DNA from 3 places in the Pseudoalteromonas sp. '520P1 No. 423' genome. Region 2 is predicted to be linked to each of the others. Evidence: predicted binding sites of a transcription regulator. Region 2 holds the regulator's gene; each other region holds the start of a gene.

Region 1 (6,128 bases), on a different contig from region 2:
CCGTTTGAGGGAATAACATGACACCATTGCTATAATTTTTTTGTGATCAAGGTGGGAGTCGCTGTTAGGCTAAACTTTTTATTAAATTACCAAAAAAAAAAGTGCATCAAGCCATGATTTTGATTGATAGTTAGCAAAAAATTATGCTGTCAAGACTTAATTATTTATTAAAATTATTGAATAAATATCGATGGCAATTTCTTATTTACGCAAAGCTTTAATATTTTAATTACTAGAAATGATATGTAACTTCACCGTAATAAAAAAGCCAGTAGACAACTGGCTTTTGATGGTTGGGTTGTTTTTTCTGGATTGTTTAATTAATGATATCTTAGCTCTTGCACTTTCCCCCAGAATACGCGGTAGGAAAATGCTGTATAACTAAAGATAACTGGTACAACTATTATGGTGCCCCATAATAAAAAGCTTAAAGACTCAGGCGCTGCGGCAGTTTCCCAAATTGTTAATTTATTTGGCACTATATAAGGAAAGAAGCTAAAGGCTAAACCAAAAAAACATAAAGTAAATATAACAACAGCAGCCACAAATGGGCGCCAGCATCCTTTGTCATTAACTTTAGGTAACTGCTTTAATTGTATGTAGCTAAATATAAACAACGCAAAGCAAATGATCGGCAGCGGTAAAATATAGAAGGTATTAGGCCAAGAAAACCATTTTGCGTAAACTTCTGGATTGATCAAAGGGTTTACCAGTGATACTGCAAGGACACCGAGAAAACAAATTAATCCAGATTTTTTAGCCCACTCAACTGCTTGAATTTGCAAGTCTCCTTCAGTTTTCATGATTAACCAGCATGCACCAATATAACTATATGCTGCAGCAACACCAAACGCACTGAGTAAACTAAAGCTATATGCAGCCAATGTACTTTCAAACCCCATAACATACATGCCTAACATATAACCTTGGCTTAAAGCTGCAAATAAAGAACCTGCTTTAAACACTTTGTTCCATGTGGGTTTATGGCTAAACGCTGCTTTTGCTCTAAAGTCAAAAGCGACACCACGTAGCACTAGGCTTATCAATAATACTGCGGTCGGTAAATATAGCTCTTTAAATACAAAGCTATGTGCTGCTGGAAATGCAATAAGTAATAACCCAACAGCCAAAACTAACCAAGTTTCATTGGCATCCCAAAAAGGACCAATTGAAGCTATCATGGTATCTGCATCATCTTTTTGATCTAGGGGGAGTAAAACACCTACACCTAAGTCAAAGCCATCCAAAATGGCATAAAGTAGAACAGATAAACCCATAAGTGAGACAAAGACGACTGCTAATGTATTTTCTTCAAACATAATCTACCCCTTAACTACATTATGAAGATAAACAACCGGTTTTACTTTTTCATCATCGCTTATTTCTTCAATTTCTACAGCTCGGCCAGCCATAGTGAAAACGGTATGTAGATATGCAACCAAAATAACAACGTATAAAGTCAGATACATAATTAAAGTAAAGCCCACGTTTTCTGCTGCGATATCGGTTGCAGCATCTTTTATTGTTAGCACGCCTGTCACTAACCAAGGTTGACGGCCAATTTCGGTCACATACCAACCAGCGAGTGTCGCAACCCAGCCAGAGAAACTCATAGCAACTAAGGCTTTGAGTAACCAAGGAGGTAATTGCTTTTTACGCCATAACTGAATTCGGCTAAACCAAGCGATTGCAAGCATTAACATACCAAGACCTACCATAAGTCTAAAAGCAAAAAATACAGGTGCCACTGGAGGGTGATTACCTTCAAATTCGTTCAAACCTTTTATTTCACCATTTAAATCATGAGTTAATATAAAACTAGCCATATTAGGAATAGCAATTTCAAAATGATTGGTTTTTTGTTCTTCATCTGGCACAGCAAACAACAATAATGGTGCGCCTTTTTCGGTGTGCCATACACCTTCCATTGCCGCGATTTTTTGTGGCTGATGTTCTAGGGTATTTAAACCGTGCATATCACCTACAAAAACTTGTAATGGTGTAAGCAATGCAGCAACGGTTAAAGCTATTTTTAAAGTTAATTTAGGTGCTTGTTTATCGTCACCTTTTAATAAGCGATACGCACTTATCCCTGCAACTAAAAACGCAGCAGTTAAACCAGATGCAATCAACATATGCATGAGTCTATAAGGGAATGAAGGATTAAAAATGATTGCCAGCCAATCTACAGGAAAAGCAACACCATCACGAATTTCATGACCTTGCGGCGTTTGCATCCATGAATTTAAAGCTAAAATCCAAAATGCAGATAAGCTTGTACCTATTGCTACAATTAAAGTTGAAATAGTATGAACTCTCGCTGATACTTTATTAATGCCAAATAGCATAATGCCTAAGAATCCAGCCTCTAAAAAGAAAGCGGTTAGCACTTCATAACCGAGTAAAGGCCCTGCAATATTACCAACGGTTTCCATAAACTTTGGCCAATTAGTACCAAATTGAAAAGACATGGTAATACCACTAACTACACCGATCGCAAAAGTTAAAGCAAAAATTTTGACCCAAAAACGATAAGCACGCATCCAAACTGGATCGGCAGTTTGATCAAAACGTAATTTGAAATAAAACAAAAACCAACTTAATGCGATGGTAATTGTAGGGAACAGGATATGAAAACTAATATTTGCTGCAAACTGTATGCGTGAGAGCATTAAGGTTTCTAACATAACTTACTCCATAAACCATATTAAGCACGACACTGTGTTAATTGGCTCTAAGTTTTAAGGTGACGATTTCTATAATATTTAAATAATCTCATTAAAAATGGCTAAGCACTGGGCTTAACCATTTTTCATGAACTTGTCTTTCATATCGATGACTTTACTAACCCCAGCACCAAGTTTCATTAAAGTATTGAGTTTATCAGGGGTCATTGTTTGTAATTCACCAGCCCAATGTGTGATAGTTTCAAGTAAGTCATGTATTTCATGCATTTTATCTTGCGCGTATTGTTCTTGCTGATTGCCTGGTTCATCTAATAAATTATCACGAAGCAATGATAGAGTAGGGTCAACTTCGCGTTTGCGACGCTCTTCAAATACACGAGTAGCCATTTCCCAAATTGAGCCTGCTGGTGAGTAATATTCTTTACGATCTTTTGGTTTATGATGCACTTGCACTAAACGCCACGACTGTAACTCTTTAATGCCCATACTGACATTACCGCGAGAAATATTAAGTGCTTCAGATATTTGCACCGCACTAAGCGCTTCTTCATAAATGATTAATAAACCATACATTTGCCCAACCGTACGGTTAAACCCCCAGCGACTGCCCATTTCGCCACAATGCATTACAAACGATTCAATTTTAGCTGTCATTATCATTGTATTTTAATTTCTGAAGTTTCAGTATTTTCTGAAAGTTTAAACTCTTATTGATTTAGATCAAGCTTTTTTTAGTAGAATTGGGAATATTCTTTCAAAACTAGATTCTTGTTCTTTAGGTTTTTTGGGAAGTGAGTGTGGTGTTAGACGGATTTTGTAATCAATCAGTAGAAAGTGCTTTTGAGTAATAGAGCAAACTTAATAAGTTTAAAATCATAAAGCTCAGATTAATAGTTGTTGGTTGTATCTTGTACGAATAAAGTTAGAACAGAAAATCAGAGCTAACTTTAATTGTTATTTAAACTGGTTGCCGTTCAACTTATCACTTTTAGAATATATTTTGTTACTGGCTAAAACCGTATTTTAATTTTATAGAGTTTAATGTTATTCCTCTTATTACACTGTATTAGAATTCAAAGGTTGTATATCTGTCTTTATTTGTTTTGTAGTTTCTTTATTATTAATGAAGCTACTTTCATAGAAATCACATAGCACATGCAATGGAACTGGTGTTCTGTTTGAACGACAAGCAGTTAGTAAAATAGGTTCAAGGTTCTGTTTTATAATGGATAAATTAAAAAAATCATTAGAGTTTTGACATTCGTTGAATACTTGAGCTAGAAGCTTGTCTTTATCTAGTTGAATCGAGGTGAGTTCTGCCCCATGCAATTTATTTTTAATATAAAAGTGATGCTCTGAGTCATCTTTAGGATACCAATATAACATAGTACAGTGTTGAAAATGTTGATTTACAAACTTCAAAATTTCATCATTTAAATTATCAAGTTTATATAATGCCGAAAAGATAGCTAATGTAGGATAAAGAATGCTTGCTTTAGTAACTTTATGTTTATACTTTATATCCGTTGATGCTGGATGTTCCAAAAGCTCATAAAACTTATTAATATTTGATGGATATTTAGCATTACCTGTATAGCTAATAAATGACAAGTTAATTAGATGTGAAATCCATTCTGCAACAAAAGAATCATGTTCGCTATCATAACTTAACAAATAAAGAGCTAAGAATATGTCTATAGCTTGGTCGTCTTTATAAGGAGATAATAATAATGGGTTGTTAATTATCATTTCTTTAATCGAGCTAGTACACTTTTTTATTTTATCAATAATGTTTTTGTTTTCTTCAGGTTTTATGGCTAAAAGTTCATTTTGTAAATGAAGACCATAAATAGCAAGTCGGCTTAACAAATCGAATAACTTCAAATTAACACTTACGTCGCTTTGTAAACCAATAGCTACAGATATCCCATGTTTTATATTCGTATAAGGCAGTATTTTATTTTCAATATAGTCAGATGAAATTTTATTATATGTATTTAATATAGAATAATATGCTTTTATATTTTTATTGTTTTTACCTTGATCTTTTTTCGCTATTTCCCAAGCGAATAAGATACTTTTTTCGGCAGCAAGGTATGCCGTTTCTATGTTTCCAAGATCACGACCCCAAGAATATAATATCCATAAACAGACATTTATTTGACTCAATCTTTTAGGCTCAACAATACTTTCATGTTCTAAAATCTTATTCAGCAATATAATAAAGTGTTTTATTGAAGATTCTGGATTATCTATTAGTGCAAGTGACTTTCTAAAAAGTGATTGAAGGGGAGAGCTCAATAACTCTTCGTTTAATAGATACTCCTCTATATAACCAGCAAGTTTGTCCCCGTTCCAGTTTTCAAAACTAATATTTCCTTGAGTATTTCGCTTTTCGTAGCCAGAGAGATCTTGCTTAACATTCGTGTTTACATCTCCACCAAAACATGGGCAGATCACTATAGGCTTATTTAAATGTTCAGGTGGAATTCGAGAAGGTATGTAGGCATCTAATATTTGTTCTAATGATGGTTTCAGGGATTGAAGAGAGCTAGAAAACCAAGTGGCGCGAGTTAAATTTCCTTCTTTTACTGAGAATAGATAAACACTCTCAACTCCATTATTGATTGACCCTACAGCTGCTATATCTACGCCAAATTCAGGGGTGCCACGCATTGGCTTCGTATATACATTTAGGCCCATTTGACTTAATAAGTCAGGCAAAATAGCATCTAACTCCTCTCTTTCCTGTAATAGCCCTAAATACTCCTTTATGATTAGTTTCATTCAAATTCTCCATTTCTAAAAGCACAAAGCATATAGTTAAGGTTTATAGGGTCTAAAGTTTCTAGTTGAGGTAGTTCCATTGAAAAGCTATGAGGGTGAAGTTCATGTTCTGATCTAACCGTCTTTCCTGTAGAGGGAGTATATTGAGTTATCATTTTATTCGAGTAAAGTAGGTGTACTTTATTAGAAAAAAATAGTTCAGTAAGTGCTCCTTTTGGGGCTTCTTCAAAACCTTTTTCAAACTGTTGGTTCATATAGTTATTGTGTTGCTCATAATGGCTAAGGGGAGCAAATAGTTCAGGAATGTGGATCTGCCTTAGCTGCAAGGAATGTTGTTCCATTTTAGATTTCAATATTTCTAGTTTATGACTTATTTCAGGATCTTTTTTTTCAATTATAAGATTTAAATATTTACCTAACTCACCAGGGTAGCTGATCAGTAGAGGATCGAATAAAAGTTTTTCTACTTCTATTTGGCTTTTTTCATCTACTATTTTTAGAATTGAAACTAAGTAACTAGCTATAGTTATCGGATGTGTGAAAAGCCAGCCAAAGGCTTTTTTAGCAGCTTTAATTGGATTTTGTTGTTCCAATTCTGAAATATATTCTATCTCTAAATTTTTGTTATTTTTTTGACTTATCAATTGATACGCA
Region 2 (6,128 bases):
TCTTTAGATGAAGTACAAACGGGCTGTAGCCCCGCTCAAAAACAAAACTACGTTGCTAATATCATTAAACAAAATCATGTTGTTGCTATGGTAGGTGATGGCGTTAATGACAGTCCAGTATTTAATACTGCACATTTGTCGATTGCTATGGAATCTGGTGCCGATATTTCTAAAAACACAGCCGATGTTGTGCTATTAAATAGTGATCTAAGCTCCATTGAACATTTAATTAAAATCAGTCATAAGACACGTCGTATTGTAAAGCAAAACTTAGCCCTTTCACTTGCATATAATGGATCAATTTTACCTTTAGCTGCAATGGGCATGGTTCAACCTTGGATGGCTGTTATTGGCATGTCAGCCAGTTCTATAATCGTGATAACAAATTCATTAAGACTATTAAAACCATAACAAAGGTATTGAAATAATGAGTATTATTTATGTATTAATTCCGATAGCAATTATATTTGTGATCATTGCCATCGCAGTTTTTTTCTGGGCAGTTAAAAGCGAACAATTTTCTGACTTAGACAAACAAGCCCACAGTATCTTATTTGACGAAAGTGAAAATAAAAATAAGTCGAACAAAAGTAAAGATCATAAGAATAATAACCCATTATGACAGAGTCTTTATTTCTAACCGCTTTTTTTATGGGTCTAGCTGGCAGTGGGCACTGTATTGCTATGTGTGGTGGTATTGCATCATCTTTACAATTTGCGATTGAAGACAAAAACAAAGCACAACAATATGCCCTACTTTATACTTTAGGCCGATTATTAAGCTATAGTCTTTGCGGCGCTTTAGTAGGTGGCATTAGTTCTGTTTTTGCTAAACAATCAAACAATTTTTCTTTATTTTTATCTTTTATAAGTGGTATTTTTATGGTGCTTGTAGGCCTATATATCATGCGTTTGACAGCAAGCTTAAATTGGTTAGAAAAATTTGGGAAATTAGCAATATGGCAGCATATTGTTAAATTGAATAAGTACTTATTACCACTCAATACAAAGAAAAAAGCATTGGCATATGGTGCGCTTTGGGGCTGGTTACCTTGTGGATTAGTTTATTCTGCATTAACTTGGGCTATCACAACACAAAGTGCGAGTTCAGGCGCACTATTTATGGCTAGTTTTGCTTTAGGCACCTTACCTGCCATGATAGGGTTAAGTTTTGCAGCACAAACTATCAATAACTGGCTCAATAACAGCATAATCCGTATTGTTCTAGGTAATATTTTAGTATTTTACGGTTTATACCTTTTAGCTATTGCAGCCCAAAACGCACTGCATTAATCTATACTCGTAGTTTAAAATAGACGGAATTTCAATGGGTCTGAAAAATAAAATACCGACAAGTTCAAATTGCCAAATTAGCTGTAATAGTTGTAGCATCAGTCAGTTATGCTTACCTGTAACACTTAATGAAAGCGAAATGGGTAAACTTGATGATATCATCGAACGTAAAAAACCATTTCATAAAGGTGATTTACTATTTGAAGCCGGCAAAAAATTAAATTCTATTTTTGCGGTCCGCTCAGGTTCGTTTAAATCTTATACCATCTCTGAACAAGGTGATGAGCAAATCACTGACTTTCATCTAGCAGGTGATATTATTGGTTTTGATGGTATATTTAAAATGGAACATCAAAGTTATTCACAAGCTATGGAGACAGCTATGGTGTGTGAAATCCCTTTCACTACTTTAGATGAGTTATCTGGAAAATTACCAAAATTACGCCAACAAATAATGCGCATGATGAGTAGTGAAATCAACTACGATCAAGAGATGTTATTACTTTTAAACAAAAAAACAGCAAAAGAAAGATTAGCTGCTTTTATTTGTAATTTATCTCAACGATTTGGTGAACGTGGTTTTTCTAAAAAAGAATTTAGATTAACTATGACACGTGGAGAAATTGGAAACTACCTTGGTTTAACAGTGGAAACCATTAGTCGACTATTGAGCCGCTTCCAAAAGTCAGATGTAATAAAAGTTGAAGGTAAATTCATTACCATTATTGATCTTGAGCAATTGAATACAATTGCAGGTACCAAATCTAAAAGCGAATAATTTCGTCTTTGTATATTGATCTTAGAGAATTTTTTTCATTTAAACCTGTTAAATCTGCTAACTTAACTTACACTAAAAGTAAGCAAATTTGAGAGGTTAAATGATGAATACAATAAAAAAAATACTTGCAGTAATTGATCCAAGTAAATCAGAACAAGCCGCTTTAAAACGTTCATTTGAATTAGCACAAAAATCTGGTGCTAAAATCACCGCATTTTTAACCATATATGATTTTTCCTATGAAATGACGACGATGCTATCTCTTGATGAAAGAGAGGCTATGCGTAGTGCTGTTATAAATGACAGAATTTCATGGATTAATTCATTAATAGAGCAATACAAAGAAACTTTAGATATTGACTGCAAGGTTATCTGGCATAATCGCCCTTTCGAATCAATTATACAAACCGTACTTAATGAAAACTACGATATTGTTTTAAAAGGTACCCACGAACATGCAACTTTAAAATCAGTGATATTTACGCCAACTGACTGGCATTTAATTAGAAAATCTCCTTGCCCTGTATTATTAATAAAAGAGCACTCATGGCCTGCAAAAGGCAATATTATCGCAGCTGTAAATGTTTCTGCTGATGATGAACAACATCTTGCTCTTAATCAAAGAATAATGAATGATGCAAAATTCATTTCAAACCTCATCGATGGCAATTTACATATTGTAAATTCCTTCCCTGGCACACCAGTTAATATTGCTATTGAAATTCCTGAATTTGATCCCACTCAATTTAATGAAACTGTTAAAGAGCATCATACACAGGCATGCCACGAACTTGCACAACAGCATGATATTCCCCAAAACCAATGTCATATTAAAGAAGGCTTGCCAGAAGATATCATACCCATTATTGCTAATGAATTGGATGCTGAGTTAATCGTTATGGGCACAATTGGCAGAACGGGGCTTAGTGCAGCTTTAATTGGTAATACAGCTGAACATGTGATTGATAGCTTAAATTGTGATGTACTTGCTTTAAAACCTGATGGTTATATTAGCCCATTGGCTAAATAACCTTATGTGGCTATCAATCTAAGATAGCCACCCATATTTTTTGAAAAACAACAAACACTCTCTCACCAATTTCACTAAAAAATATTTTTACTCGCTAACTTTTAATTTTGCTTTATAATACTGCGCTAATTTTAGCTCAGCTTTCTATTATCATTATAGGGTCCTTAATGTCATCACCTGCTTCACATTCTGCTCAAACCAAGGCTAAACACACTTTAAATAAATTAGAAAAACGCCTAAGACGTAGCACGGGGCAGGCTATTAATGATTTTAATATGATAGAAGATGGTGATCGCATCATGGTATGTTTATCTGGTGGTAAGGATAGCTATGCGATGCTAGGTATCTTAATGCAATTAAAACGTGTTGCTCCTATCAAATTTGAATTAGTCGCGGTTAACTTAGATCAAAAGCAGCCGGGGTTTCCCGAACATATCTTACCTGAATATCTAGAAACGTTAGATATTGAATACAAAATTGTTGAAGAAAATACCTATAAAATTGTGACCGATATAATTGAAGAAGGTAAAACAACTTGTTCATTATGTTCTCGCTTAAGACGCGGTATTTTGTATCGTACAGCTAAAGAGCTAAAAGCTACCAAAATAGCCTTAGGCCACCATAGAGATGACATGATAGAAACCATGTTTTTAAATATGTTTTATGGCGGAAAATTAAAAGGTATGCCAGCAAAGCTTGCCAGTGATAATGGTGAGCATATGGTTATTCGCCCGCTCGCATACTGTAAAGAAGAAGAAATAGCACAATACGCCCAACTAAAAGAATTCCCTATCATTCCTTGTAACTTATGTGGTTCACAAGAGAATCTTCAAAGACAGAACATAAAAGCCATGATAGCACAATGGGAAGTTGAACATCCTGGTCGTGTAGCGACTATGTTCACTGCAATGCAAAACGTTGTACCTTCTCACTTAGCAGATAATTCTATTTTTGATTTCAAAAACCTGCAAAAAACGGGTCTGCCAAATACAGATGGCGATGTCGCCCTAGACAAACCAGACATTCCCGCAATTCCTGTCGGTTTAAAGCAAGAACAAGATAGTAATAGCGTTGAAATTCAAGCAATTGAGTTAAACTAAGTCTATTTTATAAACTCAAAGGAATATTCAAAGTATTTGACTATATTCCTTGAGGTTTTCTAGTGCTATAATACGCGCCTTTAATATTTAGCATTTATTTAATTACTATGAGCGATAATCATTTGAGCGATTCTTCATCTTCTAATAAAAACACTAAAGTCATCGTTGGCATGTCTGGTGGTGTCGATTCTTCTGTTTCAGCATATTTATTAATGCAACAAGGCTATCAGGTTGAAGGCTTGTTTATGAAAAATTGGGAAGAAGATGATACAGATGAATATTGTGCTGCATCAGAAGATTTAAAAGATGCACAAGCAGTGTGTGATAAGTTAGGTATTGAATTACATACAGTTAACTTTGCCGCTGAATACTGGGATAACGTATTTGAGTACTTTTTAGCTGAATATAAAGCAGGACGTACTCCAAACCCAGATATCATGTGTAATAAAGAAATCAAATTCAAAGCATTTTTACAATTTGCTGCGCAAGCTTTAAAAGCAGATTACATTGCGACAGGTCATTATGTAAGACGCACAGAAAATAACGGAAAATTTCAGTTATTACGTGGCCTTGATGATAATAAAGATCAAAGCTACTTCTTATATGCTTTAAGTCATGAACATATCGCACAAACATTGTTCCCTGTTGGTGAATTAGAAAAACCTGAAGTACGTCGTATCGCAGAAGAGCAAAACTTAATTACCCATAATAAAAAAGACAGTACGGGTATCTGTTTTATCGGTGAACGTAAGTTTAAAGACTTCCTACAAAAATACTTACCTGCACAACCTGGTAAAATTGAAGATACCGATGGTAATCAAGTTGGCGATCATGAAGGTTTGATGTATCACACTTTAGGTCAGCGTAAAGGCTTAATGATAGGTGGTATGAAAGAAGGCTCAGGTGAACCTTGGTATGTTGTTGATAAAGACATGGACCAAAATGTATTAGTTGTTGGTCAAGGCAAAAATCACCCTCGCCTATTTTCAAATGGTTTAATGGCTAATCAGCTAGACTGGCTAGATAGAACAGGTCCTAAAGGTACTAAACGTTGTACAGTTAAAACACGCTATCGTCAAACAGACTTACCTTGTACTTTACTTGTAAGTGAAGATGGTTATGCCCGCGTATTATTTGATGAACCACAATCGTCTGTTACACCAGGGCAATCTGCCGTGTTTTATGATGGCGAAGTGTGTTTAGGCGGCGGTATTATCGATTCAGTGATTAAATAAGGTCATACCTAGCATGCAATATCAAGTTATGGCACTTGCTGCCATGTGCCAAGCGGCACACATGGTACAAAAGGTAGCACAAGGAAAATCTGTTAATACTTATGACCTTGAAATGATGCTGTCATCTCTAGTTGTCACTGATCCAAACAGCCCAGAAGAAATTTATCGCAGTCAAGCCGATTTAAAAACAGGGTATCAACTCGTTGTACAGCAACTTGATTCTGGCCCAAAAAAAAGTGTTGAACTAGTAAAATATGTTGGTGGATTAATCCAATTAGAACGTGCTTTAAATAGCAAACCACAACAATTAAACTTATTAGGCACAAAAATAGAAGATATTAAGCGTCGCTTATCTCATTTTGAAATTACACATGAGTCTGTTGTAGCCTGCCTAGCTGATATATACGCTGATGTCGTCAGTCCACTTGGACAGCGTATTCAAGTGTTTGGTGAACCAAGTTTATTGCAGCAGAAACAAACCCAAAACAAAATCCGTGCATTATTGCTAGTTGGCATTCGTGCTGCTGTTTTATGGCGACAAATGGGCGGTAAACGTCGTCAATTTATTCTCTCAAAGGGTAAATTGGTACGTACAGCAAAATCTATGATTTAAATTATCTTATGCCTAACGATAGGCATAAGACTCTTCGTATATTTAATTAGGAGTTATAATGGAACTTTCAGCATTAACC
Region 3 (6,128 bases), on a different contig from region 2:
CCGCTAATTTTAGCCGGATTAAGGTTCACCTTTGCAGCGATTCCTGCAATATTTTTTATTAAAAAACCACGGGTATCATGGTCAGTATTAGCACTTTATGGACTGACGTTTGGTGTCGGGGTATGGGGCATGTTGACTTTATCAATTTATTTGGGTGTATCTGCTGGTATGTCGAGTTTAATTTTACAATCAAGTGCATTTATATCTGTCTTATTAGGCGTCATAATTTTAAAAGAAAAGTTATCTATATTTCGTAAAGTAGGCCTGTTTATTTCTATATTTGGCTTATCATTGATTTTTACATTACAAGATGGGTCTGTCACTTTAATAGGGATATTGTTTGCTTGTTTTGCATCAGTGAGTTTTAGTTTAGTTGGATTAATCATTAAAAAAGTAACAATTAACGATATGTTTGCGTTTGTTGTATGGTCTTGTGTTTTTGCTCCAGTGCCATTATTTGCATTATCTCTTATGCTAAATGGCACTTCGGTTTTTGTATCTTTGATAAATAATATGAATTACTTGAGTGTTTTTTCTGTTCTATTTCAAGCATATCCAGTTACTTTATTAGGCTATTGGTTATGGAATAAGCTTGTAGCACACTATCCTATGAGCACTATGGCACCACTGACATTATTAGTGCCACTATTTGCGCTATTGGGGTCAGCCATTTTTTATAATGAACAAATAGGCATGACTAAGCTGTTGGCTTGTGTATGTATTTTATCAGGTATCGCCTTTGGGTTTATTGAAGGGGTAGCTGAACCAATAATTAAAAAGTTAAAGCTTAAAATGCGTTTATATTAGCTTAATCCTTTTAATAAATTATGAGTAATTATGCCCATTCCTGCTTACCAATTATCTTCTTTAACTCCCATAGGAGCCAGTATCGGCATAACAATTTTTGCGCTGGCACTTAAAATTGATTGTTCGCTGTCTTGATTACCAAATTTGCCATCTGTGCCGATTGAATTAAAGAAATTAATAAATAAACACATAACTGGAATAAAAGTAGCGACGGTTTGAAAACCATTTCCGACACCTTCCACTATGGTCATCAGCTATTGTGGTAATTCAAATGGTGCTAAAAGATGAAGCGGGTAGTCAACAAATAGTGTAGCGCTTAGGATATCGAAAAAATCGATAAATGCGCTGCCTAAATTTATTGCAAACATAAACAATAAATACATCATTGCTAAAAATATTGGAATGCCCGTAATAGGATGCAATACAAAATTATCAATACGGTCGGTAAAACTTAATTGTGTAGATTGCGCAGATGTTGAATTGGCTAATGTATCTTTAATAAATTGGTGTTGTAACTGAGTGGCATCTAAAACATTAACAATACAGTCGATGTTTTACTTTGCTAAAAAGTCATGTGAAATGCTTAAGTCTTTTCCTTGAGAGTCTCTTTTGTTAAAGAACTTAAACCCGGTAAGTCAGAAAGTATAGCTGTATGGCTAGGTAAAGTTGCGTTACTTGATTTAACCGAAACTGTTACGCCTGACCAGTTACCTACTTTTTGGTTACCATCAGATAATAAATTAAAAAGGGTGCTTTTTCCCGAGTTGGCAAAACCAACTAATGCATAATGATCATAATAAGACATTAAATAACATCCACAATGATTTGTTTCGCTAAATGCTGTTGCACTATCATTTTTGTATTATTTAATCTAAAAGCGAGAGGGCCATTTAGTGGTGCCTTATGTGCCAGTGAAATTTCACAATTTGGTATGAATCCTTGTTCCAAAAGTTGGGTAGCAAGCACTTTATCTTAAGGAAGTGCTATGATTTTTGTTTTTTGATTTTTAGTCAAGTCAACTAATGTCATATATTAAATACCTTTGAAAATGATAATTTCTTACATTACGATTTTATAAGAATGATTACTCTAAGTACAAAGCAAATTAATTGAACTTGGTAATAGTTTGACTAAAATCAATGTTTTTTGTAACTGACTTCTACGGTTTATCTTTTTAGTGAAAATATTACATTTATAAGGAGGGTATGAAAAAAAATATCTACTTTACCTTAGATAAGCAGTATCATTTTAGCTGCTGATAACTCATGGTTTTATAAAAGAAATGGATCGCATGCAACGCTGGTTAAAATTAAGTTTTATTTGTGTAATTATGAGTATTTTTATATTCGGTGCAATGTTTAGCAATTGGCAGGCATTAATGCTTCATTTTGTTAAACCTTACCTTGCTCCATATAACATAGCTTTATCATGCTCAGAAATGAAACTAGCGTCTAATTTAGATGTAGTGATTGATAAGTTATGTTTAAAGCATAAGCTTTTTGATGTCACTTTAAGGCATGGAAAAGTTGATTGGTTTTATCAAGAGGGGATTAAATTTAAGGGCATTAATTTAAACTCAGTTGATGTTAAAAGCTTAAAGCCGATTGAATTTAAAAAATCTGAAACAGCATCAAAACCCCTTGTTGAGCTTCATTCACTTTTTAAAGAAATAAGTGGCTTTACCTTACCTTTTAACATCAATATTAACGAATTTACCTATAAAATTTTTAATTCAAAATCGGCTTATATCGGAAAATTTGTTGCTGCTGATAATGATTATAAAATCCAGCTTTCAACACCATTAAATTCTGAGGTGTTAGTTGCAACGCTTAACCTTTTTAATAATGAAGTTGAGGGTGAAATCTCTTTAAATGTACAGTCATCTATTGAATTTTTAGCTGCTCACGGTTTAACTTTTCCAGCAGAAATACAAAATAACTTAAATGTAAAAGGTGCTGTCAGCTCTCATTTTAATTGGAAAAAAAACCTACTGACTATAAATAAACAGACAGTAAGTTTAGTTGTATACAATGAAGTGGGCATATTAAATAGTGGGCCGTTTAAACTAAAACATAATGCAGTTTGGCAATCTGTAATAAGTGAAAATGAAATTGATTTAGCATTTGATCCTCAAAGTACTGCAAGTTTAAATTTTGATTATGATGCTGTGATTGCATTATTAAAAGACAAACAAGTACCAGAATATTTAATAGATTTGCTCATTAATAATAAAAAAGAGTTAATGATTATTAATCCTCAGGGGAGATTTAAGGTTAACTTTGAACAACAATTTATTGCCTTAGATGCAATTAAATTGAATATTTTAAATAGCGAACAATCAAGTTTAATAAATCTTGAAGGATTTTCTAGCAGCTTAAACTTTGACAGGTTTAATACAAAATTTAACGTTAACTCTGAACTTAATATATCTAATGAGATAGTGAAAGATGCAGCTCATATCGAATTGTCGGGTCAATTACATAAAAGTGAAGGTGATTTTTTTATAGATTTTGCTCCTGCCTCTAATATCATTTTAAAGAATTTAAGAGCTAAGTCTGTTTATATTCCTCAAATTCAAACTGAGCTTAAAGGTAAGGTGCAACATACCTCCAAAACAGGTTTGACTTTAGGGCTAAATCTAGAAACTAATGTACAAAAAGGAGATTTGAAAAAAATTATTAAAACGCAACAGCTAGTCATTGAATCAAAGCTAGATGGTACTTTAGAAAATTTGAAAGTAGCGGGAACTCTTGTACTAGATGATATTAATTTAGCAAATTATTCGATACAAGGTGATATTAATCAGCCATATATTGATATATCTATGGAGCAATTGAGTATTCCTAGTTTATTAGAATTAAATATTGCACATAAACCAGATTTAGCGCTTATTAATGGTTCAATAGATTATCAACTAAAAGGCCAGCTTACTGATATGAGCAATGCATTTAAAAATGAGCTGAATTTGCAGTTTAATGTTAAGGATGTGATTGGTGAAGTAAATGGTTTTTGGCTTGAGGGTTTATATTGGCAACAACACTTTGAATTAAAAAATCAAAAAATTACAACTTATGATATCGCTAATAATATAAGCTTAGGCAGTATTGATGCTGGTACACCCATTTCTGAATTACTTGCTACTACATCGATTAATTTTGAATCGAATAAACTCAATATAAACTTATTGAATGTTAAAGCTGATGCTTTTGGTGGTAGCTTCAAAATACCAGAATTAAAGTGGCCACTAGATGCAAAAAATCCTGTGACATTAAAGTTAGAACAAATAGATTTAAGTAAAATAATTGAACTTGAAAAGCAACAAGGGATCATAGTAACAGGTAGAGTGTCTGGTAATTTACCGCTATTTATAGATGAAAACATTAGAATTGAAAATGGCAAGCTATTCAATGTCGGTGAAGGGAGGATTCAAATTAAAGATAACCCAAGTGTCGAGTCTTTAAAGCAAACAAGTACAGAGCTTGCTTTAGCATTTGATGCTTTAGAAAACTTAGATTATCATCAATTAAATGCTGATGTATTTATGTATGATGATGGCAGAATGTTACTTGATACGGTAATAAAAGGGCGAAATCCAGATTTAGATAATGAAGTGAATTTAAACCTAAATATCAATTACGATTTACTTGGTTTAATTAAGTCATTAAGGATCGCTGATAATATGGAAAGTGAAATCATCCAAAAATCACAATAAAAGGACTAATAATATGAAGGCATTAATAGCTAGTTTTTTAGCTGTTATTCTATTGAGCGCATGTACGCATAAAGTAGAAGTAAGCGCGAAAGAGCCAATAACAATTAACTTAAACCTGAAGATTGATCATGAAATTCGTGTAAAAGTTGATAAAGAACTTGATGATCTTTTTAGTGAAGATAGCTCAATATTTTAAGGATAAAACATGAATAAATTAATGAAATACACCTCTTTTTTAATCATCATGCTAAGTATGTCATTTTCAGCCTTAGCATTAACGCTTCAAGACGCTAAAAAGCAAGGTTTAGTGGGTGAAATGCCTGATGGCTATTTAGGCGCGATCAAAAATAATGCGCAAGTTACCAGCCTTGTAAATTCAGTGAATAAAAAACGTAAAGACTTGTATATCTCATTGGCCCGTAAAAATAAAATTACTTTGGGTCAGATTTCTGCTTTAGCTGGAGAAAAAGCAATTCAAAAAACAGCCTCAGGTAATTTTATTAAAAATGCAAAGGGTAAATGGATTAAAAAGGACTAATCATGACCCAATATATTTCAATTATAAGAGGCATTAATGTAAGTGGTCAAAAAAAAATTGTAATGAAAGAATTAAAGTCATTATATGAAAGCTTAGGTTTTGAAAATGTACTGACTTATATTCAAAGTGGCAATGTGATCTTTAACTCAGATATAGACCATGTTCTGGATATTCAAAAATTAATAGAAGATGCGATAAAAACTAAGTACAACTTTGAAGTACCAGTTGATATCAGAACATCAAATGAATTTGAAAAAGTGTTAGCTAACCTTCCTTTTGGTGAAGTGGACTTAGAAGCTGATGGCACTAAAATGCTGATTACTTTTTTATTTCATCAGCCTGATAAATCGGCTGCAAATAGATTGATGGAGTATGTTAAAGCACCTGAAAAATTAGTATTGGGTGATAAATGCATTTATTTACATTGCCCAAATGGCTACGGAAAAACTAAGTTGTCGAATGTATTTATAGAAAAGAAACTTGATGTTTTAGCGACAACCCGAAACTTAAAGTCAGTTAATAAATTGTGTGAACTAGCGAGGTGGTAAGTTAAAGCATTAAATAAATCAGCCACATAAACCTAAAGCGGCTGATTTATTTTGGTATCTTTCAACCTGGTTTGTAAAAAAGGCACATTTTGTGGTGAGGTCTTTTGGGCTATTTTAACTGCTTCTTTAAAGCTTAAAAGTGCTTTCTCCTTTGAACCTAAATTTTCATATCCTCTTGCTAAACAAGTTTTGCACCCGGCGACTCAGGGTTACCTCTAGAGTTTTCTAAAAATATCTCAACAGCTTCTTTTGGATTAGCTTCCATAAAGTTATATCCAAGACGACGAATTGTGCGTTCAGGTATTTGGGGCGATACTTGATATTTATCACTTCGTTTTTCATAAATTTTTTGCAAGCTTTTAAGGCCACCATTTTTATCAAACTTACTATATTGCATATAGATAGGTGTATGGAAGTCAGAAAATACAAAAGAGGCACCTTGGTATAAAGTTAAATAAGGTGTTGTCATATATACTTGCTCAGGAATAAATTCATAGTGCCAGTTTAAAGAATCAGGAGCTTG

The links. The regulator FNR, encoded in region 2, switches genes on or off when oxygen is low (the NO sensors DNR and NnrR bind a similar motif). The targets are predictions, from matches to a motif close to TTGATCTAGATCAA.
Region 1: the regulator FNR is predicted to act here: its motif matches at 3,398-3,411, upstream of PSA_RS22470 (GbsR/MarR family transcriptional regulator).
Region 3: the regulator FNR is predicted to act here: its motif matches at 1,934-1,947, upstream of PSA_RS27370 (FeoA family protein).

Annotation. Positions count from the first base shown of each region.
Region 1 covers NZ_BBZB01000002.1:905,897-912,024, forward strand. Annotated here, with positions in the region: gene PSA_RS22455 (hypothetical protein) at 1-19, opposite strand, end outside; gene cydB (cytochrome d ubiquinol oxidase subunit II) at 321-1,319, opposite strand; gene PSA_RS22465 (cytochrome ubiquinol oxidase subunit I) at 1,323-2,687, opposite strand; gene PSA_RS22470 (GbsR/MarR family transcriptional regulator) at 2,802-3,347, opposite strand; gene PSA_RS22475 (hypothetical protein) at 3,744-5,474, opposite strand; gene PSA_RS22480 (hypothetical protein) at 5,471-6,128, opposite strand, start outside.
Region 2 covers NZ_BBZB01000001.1:2,769,107-2,775,234, forward strand. Annotated here, with positions in the region: gene PSA_RS12625 (heavy metal translocating P-type ATPase) at 1-411, shown strand, start outside; gene ccoS (cbb3-type cytochrome oxidase assembly protein CcoS) at 428-622, shown strand; gene PSA_RS12635 (sulfite exporter TauE/SafE family protein) at 619-1,293, shown strand; gene fnr (fumarate/nitrate reduction transcriptional regulator Fnr) at 1,328-2,071, shown strand; gene uspE (universal stress protein UspE) at 2,175-3,101, shown strand; gene ttcA (tRNA 2-thiocytidine(32) synthetase TtcA) at 3,269-4,201, shown strand; gene mnmA (tRNA 2-thiouridine(34) synthase MnmA) at 4,324-5,436, shown strand; gene hflD (high frequency lysogenization protein HflD) at 5,450-6,049, shown strand; gene purB (adenylosuccinate lyase) at 6,108-6,128, shown strand, end outside.
Region 3 covers NZ_BBZB01000002.1:652,266-658,393, forward strand. Annotated here, with positions in the region: gene PSA_RS21530 (EamA family transporter) at 1-807, shown strand, start outside; gene PSA_RS26035 (nucleoside recognition domain-containing protein) at 852-1,049, opposite strand; gene PSA_RS21540 (FeoB small GTPase domain-containing protein) at 1,391-1,612, opposite strand; gene PSA_RS27370 (FeoA family protein) at 1,612-1,773, opposite strand; gene PSA_RS21545 (YdbH domain-containing protein) at 2,099-4,519, shown strand; gene PSA_RS21550 (YnbE family lipoprotein) at 4,533-4,715, shown strand; gene PSA_RS21555 (YdbL family protein) at 4,725-5,057, shown strand; gene PSA_RS21560 (DUF1697 domain-containing protein) at 5,060-5,605, shown strand; gene PSA_RS21565 (hypothetical protein) at 5,784-6,128, opposite strand, start outside.